Actinospica robiniae DSM 44927: one gene and its partners. The protein of the gene in region 1 interacts with the protein of each later gene in a pairwise test. Links are inferred from orthologs where the notes say so. Each region holds a gene or a part of one and is shown in the gene's direction. Other genes may lie near its edges.

Region 1 (4,287 bases):
GGTGTTCCCGAACGTGCGGCTCGATCTCGATGAGCCGGCCGCGGGCGAGGTAGCCGGCCACGGGCCTGGTCATCAGCACGACGACGCCTGCGCCGGAGCGTGCCAGTGCGGCGGGTGCCTCGACGGCGAACATCCGGGCTTCGCGCTGCCCGCCCCCTACCTCATCGAGCAACTCTCCGACGATGAGCGCACCCGGCTCGTGCGCGTCAGCACCGACGTGATGGTGATCGCCGAGGGAGTGGGCAACTTCCTGCTCGCCGAAGTGCTTCGGAAGCGCTGGCCGGCGGCGCAGGTGCTCGGCGACCGGGACCCGCGGCTACGGGTCGGCTGAGCCCGGCGGGGCCCGGGCTCAGCCCATCTCTGGAAGCACTAAGGTGGAGTCGGCCCGCGTCAGCCACGTAAGAACGGAGCTCCCCGACCGTGTCTTCCGACTCCTTCGTCCACCTGCACGTCCACACCGAGTATTCCAAGCTGGACGGTGCGGCCAAGATGAAGCCGCTGGTCGCGGAGGCGGCGCGGCTGGGCATGCCCGCGGTCGGGATGTCCGACCACGGCAACATGTTCGGCGCCTACGACCTGTGGAAGACGGCCAAGGACGCCCGGGCCTCGGGTGCCGATATCAAGCCCATCATCGGCATCGAGGCGTACGTCGCGCCGGAGTCGCGGTTCACCAAGAAGCCGGTGTTCTGGGGCGGTCCGGCGCACCTGCGGCCGTCTGCGGGCGGGGACGACGAGGAAGAGGGCGGCAAGGACGTCTCCGGGCGGGGCGCCTACACCCACATCACCATGCAGTCGGTCAACGCGACCGGGCTGCGCAACCTGTTCAAGATCTCCTCCATCGCCTCGTTCGAGGGCTTCTACAAGGCCCCGCGGATGGACCGCGAGCTGATCTCGCAGCACGCCGAGGGCATCGTCGCCACCACCGGCTGCCCCTCCGGCGAGGTGCAGACCCGGCTGCGGCTCGGCCAGTTCGACGAGGCGGTCAAGGCGGCCTCGGCCTACCAGGACATCTTCGGCAAGGACCACTACTTCCTCGAGCTGATGGACCACGACCTCGGCATCGAGCGCCAGGTGCGCGACGGCCTGCTCGAGATCGGCCGCAAGCTCGGGATCCCGCCGCTGGCCACCAACGACTCGCACTACATCACCGAGGACCAGGCCCCCGCGCACGACGCGATGCTGGCCATCGGCGTCGGCCGCAACCTCGACGACCCCACCCGCTTCCGCTTCAACGGCACCGGCTACTACATCAAGCCGGCCGAGGACATGCGCCGGCTGTTCGACTCCGTGCCCGGCGCCTGCGACAGCTCGCTGCTGATCGCCGAGATGGTAGCCCCGGACGCGTACGACGAGGTCTTCGCCGAGAACAAGTCCTGGATGCCGCAGTTCCCGGTGCCCGAGGGCGAGACCCAGGCGTCCTGGCTGCGCAAGGAGGTCTACGCCGGAGCGCACCGCCGGTTCGGGCCGGAGCTGAGCCAGGAGTACGCGGACCGGATCGAGCTCGAGCTCGCGCTGATGGAGCGGATGGACTTCAGCGCGTACTTCCTCATCGTCGGTGACATCTGCCAGTACGCCAAGCGCACCGGCATCGCGCTCGGCCCGGGCCGAGGCTCGGCCACCGGCTCGATGGTCGCCTACTGCCTGCGCATCACCGAGCTCGACCCGATCGAGCACGCGCTGCTGTTCGAGCGGTTCCTGAACCCCGAGCGCATCTCGCCCCCCGACATCGACCTCGACTTCGCGGACGACCGGCGCGACGAGATGCTGCGCTACGTCACCGACAAGTACGGCGCCGAGTGCGTGGCGCAGGTCAACACCTTCGGCCGGATCAAGACCAAGCAGGCGATCAAGGACGCGTCCCGGATCCTGGGCTACCCCTTCGCCCTCGGCGAGAAGATCACCAAGGCGCTGCCGCCGCCGGTGATGGCCAAGGACATCCCGATCTACGGCATCTTCGACGAGAAGCACGACCGGTACAAGGAAGCCGGCGAGATCCGCTCGCTCTACGACGCGGACCCGGACGTGAAGAAGGTCATCGACACCGCACGCGGCGTCGAGGGCATGATGCGCAACTTCGGCGTGCACGCGTGCGCCGTCATCATCGGCTCGCAGCCGCTGACCAACGCCGTCCCGCTGCACCAGCGGGAGAAGGACGGCGCGGTCATCACCGGGTTCGAATACCCGAGCTGCGAGGCCATGGGCCTGCTGAAGATGGACTTCCTGGGGCTGCGCAACCTCAAGGTCATCTCCGACGCGATCGCGCTGATCAAGGTGAACCACGGGGTCGAGATCGACCTCGAGACGCTGGAGCTGCAGGACGACAAGACCTTCGAGCTGATGTCCCGCGGCGACACGCTCGGGGTGTTCCAGCTCGACAACTCGGGCATGCGCAACCTGCTCAAGTCGATGGGCGTGACCAAGTTCGGCGACATCGCGGCCGTGCTCGCGCTCTACCGGCCGGGCCCGATGGAAGCGAACTCGCACATCAACTACGCCGAGCGCAAGAACGGCCGGCAGGAGGCCACCCCGATCCACCCGGAGCTGGCCGAGGTGCTCGAGCCGATCCTGGGGGAGACCTACGGCCTGGTGGTCTACCAGGAGCAGGTCATGGCGATCGCGCGGAACCTGGCCGGCTACTCGCTGGGCGGCGCCGACCTGCTGCGCCGGGCGATGGGCAAGAAGAAGAAGGAGATCCTGGACGCCGAGTTCGAGCGCTTCTCCGCCGGCATGGCGGACAACGGCTACTCGAAGGAGGCGATCCAGTCCGTCTGGGACGTGCTCGTGCCCTTCTCCGGGTACGGATTCAACAAGTCGCACACCGCCGGCTACGGCATCGTCTCGTTCTGGACCGCGTACCTGAAGGCCAACTACCCGGTCGAGTTCATGGCCGCGCTGCTCACCTCGACCGGTGGCGACAAGGACAAGTCGGCCGTCTACCTGGCCGAATGCCGGCGCATGGGCATCCGGGTGCTGCCGCCGGACGTGAACGACTCGGCCCACCAGTTCACCCCGGTCGGCGCCGACATCCGCTTCGGCCTCGGCGCCGTGCGCAACGTCGGCGAGAACGTGGTGGACGCGATCATCCGGGCGCGCAAGTCGAAGGGCACGTACACCTCGTTCGGCGACTTCCTGGACAAGGTCGAGCTGGTCGTGTGCAACAAGCGCGCGGTCGAGTCGCTGATCAAGTCCGGCGGGTACGACTCGCTCGGCCACCCCCGGCGCGCCCTGATCGAAGTGCACGAATCCGCGGTCGACTCGGTGATCAGCCTGAAGAAGGCCGAGGCCTTCGGCCAGGACTCGCTGTTCGGCGAGCTCGGCGCGGACGAGCCCGACGCCGGCTCCTTCGGCGGCGCCGCGATCGCGCAGGACGCGCCGGAGTGGAGCAAGAAGGTCCTGCTCAGCTACGAGCGGGAGATGCTCGGCCTCTACGTCTCCGACCACCCGCTCGGCGGCGCGGAGCCGCTGCTGGCCCGCAACCGCGATCTGTCCATCCCGGATCTGCTGGAGAACGAGCGGACCGAGGGTCCGGTGCGTATCGCCGGCCTGATCACGAAGGTCGACCGCAAGGTCAACCAGCGTGGCGAGACGTGGGCGGCCGTGGTGGTCGAGGACCTCGACGCGAGTATCGACGTGCTCTTCTTCCCGCAGGCCTACCAGCTGTACATGGACGAGCTGCGTCCGGACGCCGCGGTCTCGGTGCTCGGCAACCTCAAGGAGCGCGACGGGGTCAAGTCGGTGATGGGCAAGGAGCTCGCCCCGCTGGACATCTCCACCGTCGGCTCCGACATGCCGGTGCTGCTCACGCTGCGCGAGCGGCGGGTCAACGCCCAGTCCGTGGCCGAGCTCAAGCGGATCCTGGAGACCTACCCGGGCGGCCAGCGGGTGCAGCTGAACGTCGTCGGCAGCGACACGACGGCGAAGTACGCGCTGCCGGCCTACCGGGTGGACGCGGGCAACGGCTTCTACTCCGAGGTCAAGGCCCTGTTCGGCCCGGGGGTCATGGCCGCGTGACGCGCGGCCGGCGGGCGGCGGCGCCTGTCCGACGTGCGGCTACGACGGGCGGCACGGCCTGACCTGTCCGATTTTGTCGGTAGCGGGTGATTGACTCGATGTATGGAGACCACACGCCTTCGAGCCGATCTGAACCACGAGTTCCAGCTGCTGCGCGCGGCGATCGCCAGTGCCGAGCGTTCGGCGAAGGTGCCGTGCTGTCCCGATTGGACGGCGGATCAGCTCGCCCACCACGTCGCCCAGACGTACCTGCACAAGGTCGAGTGCATCCGGCTG
Region 2 (3,159 bases), 1.3 Mb from region 1 along the record:
GCCGCGCGCGCAACCGCGATGGTGCGCCATGCCACCTTCGGGGCCGGCCCCGGGCGGTTTTCGGCCCATTGACGAAACAGCCCCTGACCATTGCTTTCGCAGGTCAGGGGCTGTCCCTGGGGCGGAGGATACGAGATTTGAACTCGTGAGGGGTTGCCCCCAACACGCTTTCCAAGCGTGCGCCCTAGGCCACTAGGCGAATCCTCCGTGGGGTAGCTTACCCGACGATCGGGGGTGCTCCGCCACTCTGATTTCTGGGCTATCCTGTTCCCGGACCCCTCGTGTGGCGTCATCCCACCGAACCCCCCCAGGGCAGGAATGCAGCAAGGGTAGGCAGGCTCTGGCGGGTGCGCGAGGGGTCTTTCGCATTGTTGTCGGCGGAAGCGGCTAGGCTCACAAGCGTGTCGCTAGCGCTCTACCGCCGGTATCGCCCCGAGACCTTCGAAGAGGTCATCGGGCAGGAGCACGTGACCGGACCGCTGCAGCAGGCGCTGCGCAACCAGCGGGTCAATCACGCCTATCTCTTCAGCGGGCCGCGCGGGTGCGGCAAGACCACCAGCGCGCGCATCCTGGCGCGCTGCCTGAACTGCGAGCAGGGGCCGACGCCGACGCCGTGCGGCGTGTGCAGGTCCTGTGTGGGCCTGGCCCGCGGGGCGGCGGGGTCGCTCGACGTGATCGAGATCGACGCGGCCTCGCACGGCGGTGTGGACGACGCGCGGGATCTGCGCGAGCGGGCGTTCTTCGCGCCGGTCGAGTCGCGCTACAAGATCTACATCCTGGACGAGGCCCACATGGTGAGCTCGGCCGGGTTCAACGCGCTGCTCAAGGTGGTCGAGGAGCCTCCGCCGCACCTCAAGTTCATCTTCGCGACCACGGAGCCGGAAAAGGTCATCGGCACCATCCGCTCGCGTACGCATCACTACCCCTTCCGGCTGGTCCCGCCCGGCACGTTGCGCGACTACCTGGCGCACCTGTGCGAGCAGGAGCAGATCAAGGTCGAGCCCGAGGTGCTGCCGCTGGTCGTGCGGGCGGGGGCGGGGTCGGTGCGCGACTCCCTCTCGGTCATGGACCAGCTGCTGGCCGGCGCGGACGAGAACGGCGTGAGCTACCAGGCCGCCGCCGCGCTGCTCGGCTACACCGACTCGGCGCTGCTCGACGAGGCGGTCTCCGCGCTCGCGGCCCGCTCCGGCGCCGCCGCGTTCGAGATCGTCGACCGCGTGGTCGAGGGCGGGCACGACCCGCGCCGCTTCCTCGGCGACCTGCTCGAGCGGCTGCGCGACCTGCTCATCCTGCAGGCGGTGCCGGACGCCGCGGGCAAGGGCCTGATCTCGGTGCCGGCCGACCGGATGGCCCGGATGTCCGAGCAGGCCGCGGGCTTCGGCCAGGCCGAGCTCTCCCGGGCCGCGGACCTGGCCAACACCGGGCTCACCGAGATGCGCGGCGCCACCGCGCCCCGGCTGCTGCTCGAACTCGTCTTCGCGCGGATCCTGTTGCCCGGCGCCGAGGATTCCGCCCGGGCCATGGCGACGCGGCTGGAACGGCTCGAGCGCTTCGGCGCCACCGCGGCGGCGGCTCCGGCCGGGTACGTGCCCGCGCCGGGCGCCGCGGCCGAGCAACCCCCGGCGCAGCCCGCCGCGGCCGCCCCGGTGCCCGCCGCGATGGCCGCGCCGGCCCCGGCGCCGCCGGCTCCCGCCCCGCCCTCCTCGACGCTCGGCGCCGCACCGTGGCGCGAGCCCGCGGCCCCGGCCGCCCCCGCCGCGGCGGCGCCGTCCGCCGGCCCCGCGCCGAGTGCGTCGCCCGCGCCCGCGGGCGACGTGTCCGCCATACGCGCCCGCTGGCCCGAGATCCTCGAGCTGGTGAAGTCGCAGAGCCGGGTCGCCTGGACCATGATCTCGGCCAACGCCAACGTGGTCGGGGTCGAGGGGCGGGTGCTGCAGATCGGCTTCAACAGCGCCGGCCTGCGCGACAGCTTCGCCGGGTCCAACCGCGAGGAGACGCTGCGTCAGGTGCTGCGCCAGATCTTCGGCGGCGAGTGGCGGATCGACGCGCTCGTCGATCCGGGCGCCGGGTCGGGATCGGGGCAGAGCCAGGGATTCGGGCCGGGCGGCGGGCCGGGGCACGGCGGCCCGGGCTTCGGGTCCGGCGGCCCGGCGGCACCGGGTCCGGCGAGCCAGGGCTTCGGCTCGGGTCCGGCCGCCCAGAATCCGAGTGCGGGCCCGGCTTCCGGCGGTTTCGGCGCCCCGTCGCAGAACGCTGCGCCGCAGGCCGCCGCGCCCGCGTCGGCGATGCCCGCGGCCGGCCCCGAAGCGCGCATCGACGGGCCGGGTACGCCCCCGACCCATCCGCCGCCGGACCGGCCCGCTCCGGGCGCGCCGTACGCCGCCGGCTCCGCCGCGGCCCCGGCCATGCCCCCGGCTCCGAACGTCTCTTCGGCCGTGTCCGCCGCCACCGCGCCGCCGGCCCAGTCCAGGCCACCCCTCGCCACGGCGCCCGAGCCGGCCGAGGAGGAGGACCCGTTCGAGGCGGGTCTGGTGCGGATGGACGACCGGGCCGCGGTCAGCCTCGGCCCCGGTCCCTCGGCCCGCGACCTGCTGGTTCGGGAGCTCGGCGCCAACCTGCTCGAGGAGATGCAGGGCACTGATTGAGACGGGCCGCCCGCAGCCGCACAAGCTCCGGGCCCCGTAGGCTCGTCGAGACAGGGACCGGCCGCCTCCCGCGGCCGCCGCACGGAAGACAAGGGAGCGACGACGGTGTTTCCAGAAGGATTCGACATGGGAGCGCTGGTCCAGCAGGCCCAGCAGATGCAGGAGCAGATGCTGGCGGCGCAGCAGGAGCTGGGCGAGCAGACGGTGACCGGCAGCGCCGGCGGCGGCCTGGTCGAGGCCACGGTCAGCGGACTCGGCGAGATCAAGGGTCTGAAGATCTCGCCGGAGGCGGCCGACCCGCAGGACACCGAGACCCTTGCCGACCTGATCATCGCGGCCATCCACGACGCGAACCGGAAGTCCGACGCGCTGCAGCAGGACAAGCTCGGCCCGCTCTCGCAGCTGGGCCAGGGCGGCGGCCTCGGCGGCCCGGGCGGCGCCTCGTTCCCGCTGGGCTTCTAGGCCCTCGGGCGAATCGACAAGAAGGATCGGCATGTACGAGGGCGTGGTCCAG
Region 3 (3,126 bases), 1.5 Mb from region 1 along the record:
GGGCTCGCTCTCCACGATCCTGAGTCAGGCCAAGAACTACGACCCGACCACGCAGCTGTCCGCGCTGCTGGCCACCGGCGACGTCAGCGAGGTGGGCCAGGAGACGGTGGACGGCCGGCAGGCCACGCACTACTCCGGCACGCTCACCTCGGCCCAGGTGCTGGCCCTCGGCAGCAGCCAGGCGCACCTGACGGCCGATCAGGTCGCCCAGCTGCAGAGCGAGTTCAAGGCGGCCGGCATCAAGTCCGAGGCCATCGACCTCTGGGTCGCCGCGGACAAGCTGCCGGTCGAGATCAAGATCGCGCAGCAGGCGAGCACCACCTCGGTGAAGATGGACATGCACCTGTCCGACTGGGGCGCGAAGGTGAACATCGGCGCGCCGCCGGCGGACCAGGTCTTCGACCTCACCGGCAAGCTCGGCTCGATCGGCATGGGCGGCTGATCCGATCCCGTCCGATGATCGCAGGATCCGGCCCGCGCCGCTCACGGCGCGGGCCGGATCGCGTTCGAGGCGCGTTCCGGGGCGGGGAGGGCGCCGGAGAGGAGACCGCGGGGCGGGCGATTTGCCCTGTGTGCGGGCCGCGGGTTAGCCTTGACCCGATCCGATGACCGCTGGTCGCTGCTCGCGTTCGCGTAGAGCAGTCGAAGGTCCTGCGACCGCAGGTGGCCCGCGCAGGTGTATGTAGGTGAGCTTACGACTCGATCGCCCGAGTCGGCCCTGACCCCGTGCGCCCGCGCATGGGGTTTTCTTGTTGCCGCAGCATCTCCGCCCGCCGTGATACGCGGGACCGACGGTCCTCACACACCACCGTCCCGGAAGGAGGGCCATGGCGAAGGCTGAGCGTCAGGCCGCCGTCGAGGAGCTCACGGCTCAGTTCCGTGAGTCCAACGCGGCCGTGCTGACCGAGTACCGCGGGCTCACCGTGAAGCAGCTCAAGGAGCTGCGTCGCGCCCTGGGTGCGGACACGCAGTACGCCGTCGTGAAGAACACCCTGACCCAGCGTGCGGCCAGCGAGGCCGGCATCGAGGGTCTCAACGACCTGCTGGCCGGGCCGTCCGCGATCGCCTTCATCAAGGGCGACGCGGTCGAGGCCGCCAAGGGTCTGCGTGACTTCGCGAAGGCCAACCCGCTGCTGGTGATCAAGGGTGGCGTGATGGACGGCAAGCCGCTGTCCGCCACCGAGGTCACCAAGCTCGCCGACCTCGAGTCCCGCGAGGTTCTGCTGGCCAAGGCCGCCGGCGCCATGAAGGCGTCCCTGGCCAACGCCGCTGCGCTGTTCCAGGCCCCGCTCACGCAGTTCGCCCGCACCGCGGACGCCCTGCGCGCGAAGGTCGAGCAGAACGGCTGAGCTGCCGTCCAACCCCCGGGCAGCGCGACACCTCACGGTGCACCGCCGCCCGACCCCGATTCGTAGTACCGAAAGGAAGTCATCATGGCGAAGCTGAGCAACGACGAGCTGCTTGAGTCGTTCAAGGAAATGACGCTGATCGAGCTCTCCGAGTTCGTCAAGCTGTTCGAAGAGGTCTTCGACGTCAAGGCCGCCGCCCCGGCCGCCGCCGTCGTGCAGGCCTCCGGTGGCGGCGAGGCCGCCGCCGAGGTCGAGGAGCAGGACGAGTTCGACGTCATCCTCGAGTCCGCCGGCGACAAGAAGATCCAGGTCATCAAGGTCGTGCGCGAGCTGACCTCGCTCGGCCTGAAGGAGGCCAAGGACCTCGTCGACAGCGCGCCGAAGGCGCTGCTGGAGAAGGTCAACAAGGAGGCCGCCGAGAAGGCCAAGGCCGACCTCGAGGCCGTCGGCGCGGGCGTCTCGGTCAAGTAGTTCCAAATAGCCGCCCTGCGCCCTCCACGGGGCGTAGGACAGCTTGCCGCAGGGCCGTATCGGGTGGATCGCCCCACCCGATACGGCCCTGTGCCGTTTCCCGGCAGTCGTCTCCCGGCGGCTGCCTTCCGCCGTCCCCGGTCCCGGCCGCCGCACCGCCCCCGAGGGCCCCTGGCGCCCCTGGCGCGCCGCCGCTCGACCGTGTGGACTTCCACGGCCCCGTACGCGGCCCCCGGGCCGAGGCGGCGCGCCCTACGGGCGTCTCCGGGCCAGTATCGCGACCCCTGTTCTCCATCCGCCTTGGAATTCGTCCCCGAAGCGGCGAGTGATCTCGTCGGGCCGCGGGTACACCCTCGTCTGGACGAGTCCGCGGGTTGCCGATTTGGGCCGGTAGAGACGTCAAGGGGCTTGTCACTCTTGACGAAACGGCTCCGGCGCGCAATTCTCTGGTCGTCTGCACGAGACGCGGCGGTCCCTCATGGGCAGCGCAAGCCGGGGCTGGCCGCCCGCGTCTCCGACACGGTTCACGCGTGTTGCGCCGTCTTCTGCCACGGCCGCGCGGGGAACGTGTCCAGCGCACTGCCGAGCGGCTCTGAACTGGGCTTTCATAAAGCCCGCGAGTCGGACTCGACAGCAGTTGGCCTTTCGGCTACACTGCTCGTTTGCGCTGCCTTCTACCGTATGAGCACGTTCCGGAGTCGGCCGGTCACCCCCTCCACGGGTGTCGGTCTTGTCGAGTTCTCCGGTTCCGTGCCCGATCGGGCACCGGTGGCGCGAAGTGAGTCCGAGCCCTCGGAAGGACCCCGTCACCTTGGCCACCGCCGCCCCGCACGCCGTGAACGGTAATAACACCAGCACCGCCCCCCGCCGTGTCTCTTTCGCCAAAATCCGCGAACCGCTCGAGGTTCCGAACCTGCTGGCGCTCCAGACCGAGAGCTTCGACTGGCTGGTGGGCAACCAGGCATGGAAGGACCGGGTCGCTGCCCAGCAGGCGGCCGGCCTGGAAGTACCGACCACCTCCGGTCTGGAGGAGATCTTCGAGGAGATCTCCCCGATCGAGGACTTCTCCGGGTCGATGTCCCTGACCTTCCGCGACCACAGGTTCGAGCCCGCCAAGTACTCGATCGACGAGTGCAAGGAGCGGGACTTCACCTTCGCCGCGCCGCTGTTCGTCACCGCCGAGTTCACCAACAACGAGACCGGCGAGATCAAGAGCCAGACGGTCTTCATGGGCGACTTCCCGCTCATGACCAACAAGGGCACCTTCATCATCAACGGCACCGAGCGTGTCGTGGTGTCCCAGCTG

The links.
Region 2: the proteins of dnaE (region 1) and ACTRO_RS24135 interact in binary tests that used the Escherichia coli proteins (3 or more experiments, as listed by UniProt). The link is inferred for Actinospica robiniae DSM 44927 from one-to-one orthologs.
Region 3: the proteins of dnaE (region 1) and rplL interact in binary tests that used the Escherichia coli proteins (3 or more experiments, as listed by UniProt). The link is inferred for Actinospica robiniae DSM 44927 from one-to-one orthologs.

The regions. Positions count from the first base shown.
Region 1 is NZ_KI632511.1:6,943,217-6,947,503, forward strand. What follows is about bases 70-4,211. They hold dnaE (DNA polymerase III subunit alpha), read left to right. Parts: upstream 70-420; coding sequence 421-4,011; downstream 4,012-4,211. Other genes in these bases: ACTRO_RS50510 (DUF6348 family protein), read left to right, coding at 70-331; ACTRO_RS29840 (maleylpyruvate isomerase family mycothiol-dependent enzyme), read left to right, coding at 4,114-4,211. Outside these bases: more of ACTRO_RS50510, read left to right, coding at 1-69; more of ACTRO_RS29840, read left to right, coding at 4,212-4,287. UniProt on the Escherichia coli protein: DNA polymerase III is a complex, multichain enzyme responsible for most of the replicative synthesis in bacteria. This DNA polymerase also exhibits 3' to 5' exonuclease activity. The alpha chain is the DNA polymerase catalytic subunit.
Region 2 is NZ_KI632511.1:5,686,699-5,689,857, reverse strand. Bases 10-3,023 are described here. They hold ACTRO_RS24135 (DNA polymerase III subunit gamma and tau), read left to right. Parts: upstream 10-401; coding sequence 402-2,645; downstream 2,646-3,023. Other genes in these bases: ACTRO_RS24130 (YbaB/EbfC family nucleoid-associated protein), read left to right, coding at 2,772-3,023. Outside these bases: more of ACTRO_RS24130, read left to right, coding at 3,024-3,107; recombination mediator RecR, read left to right, coding at 3,139-3,159. UniProt on the Escherichia coli protein: Part of the beta sliding clamp loading complex, which hydrolyzes ATP to load the beta clamp onto primed DNA to form the DNA replication pre-initiation complex.
Region 3 is NZ_KI632511.1:5,432,254-5,435,379, reverse strand. The notes cover bases 146-3,126. They hold rplL (50S ribosomal protein L7/L12), read left to right. Parts: upstream 146-1,433; coding sequence 1,434-1,820; downstream 1,821-3,126. Other genes in these bases: rpoB (DNA-directed RNA polymerase subunit beta), read left to right, coding at 2,632-3,126; rplJ (50S ribosomal protein L10), read left to right, coding at 828-1,349; ACTRO_RS22975 (SCO4651 family lipoprotein), read left to right, coding at 146-442. In the rest of the region: more of ACTRO_RS22975, read left to right, coding at 1-145. UniProt on the Escherichia coli protein: The binding site for several of the GTPase factors involved in protein synthesis (IF-2, EF-Tu, EF-G and RF3). Is thus essential for accurate translation.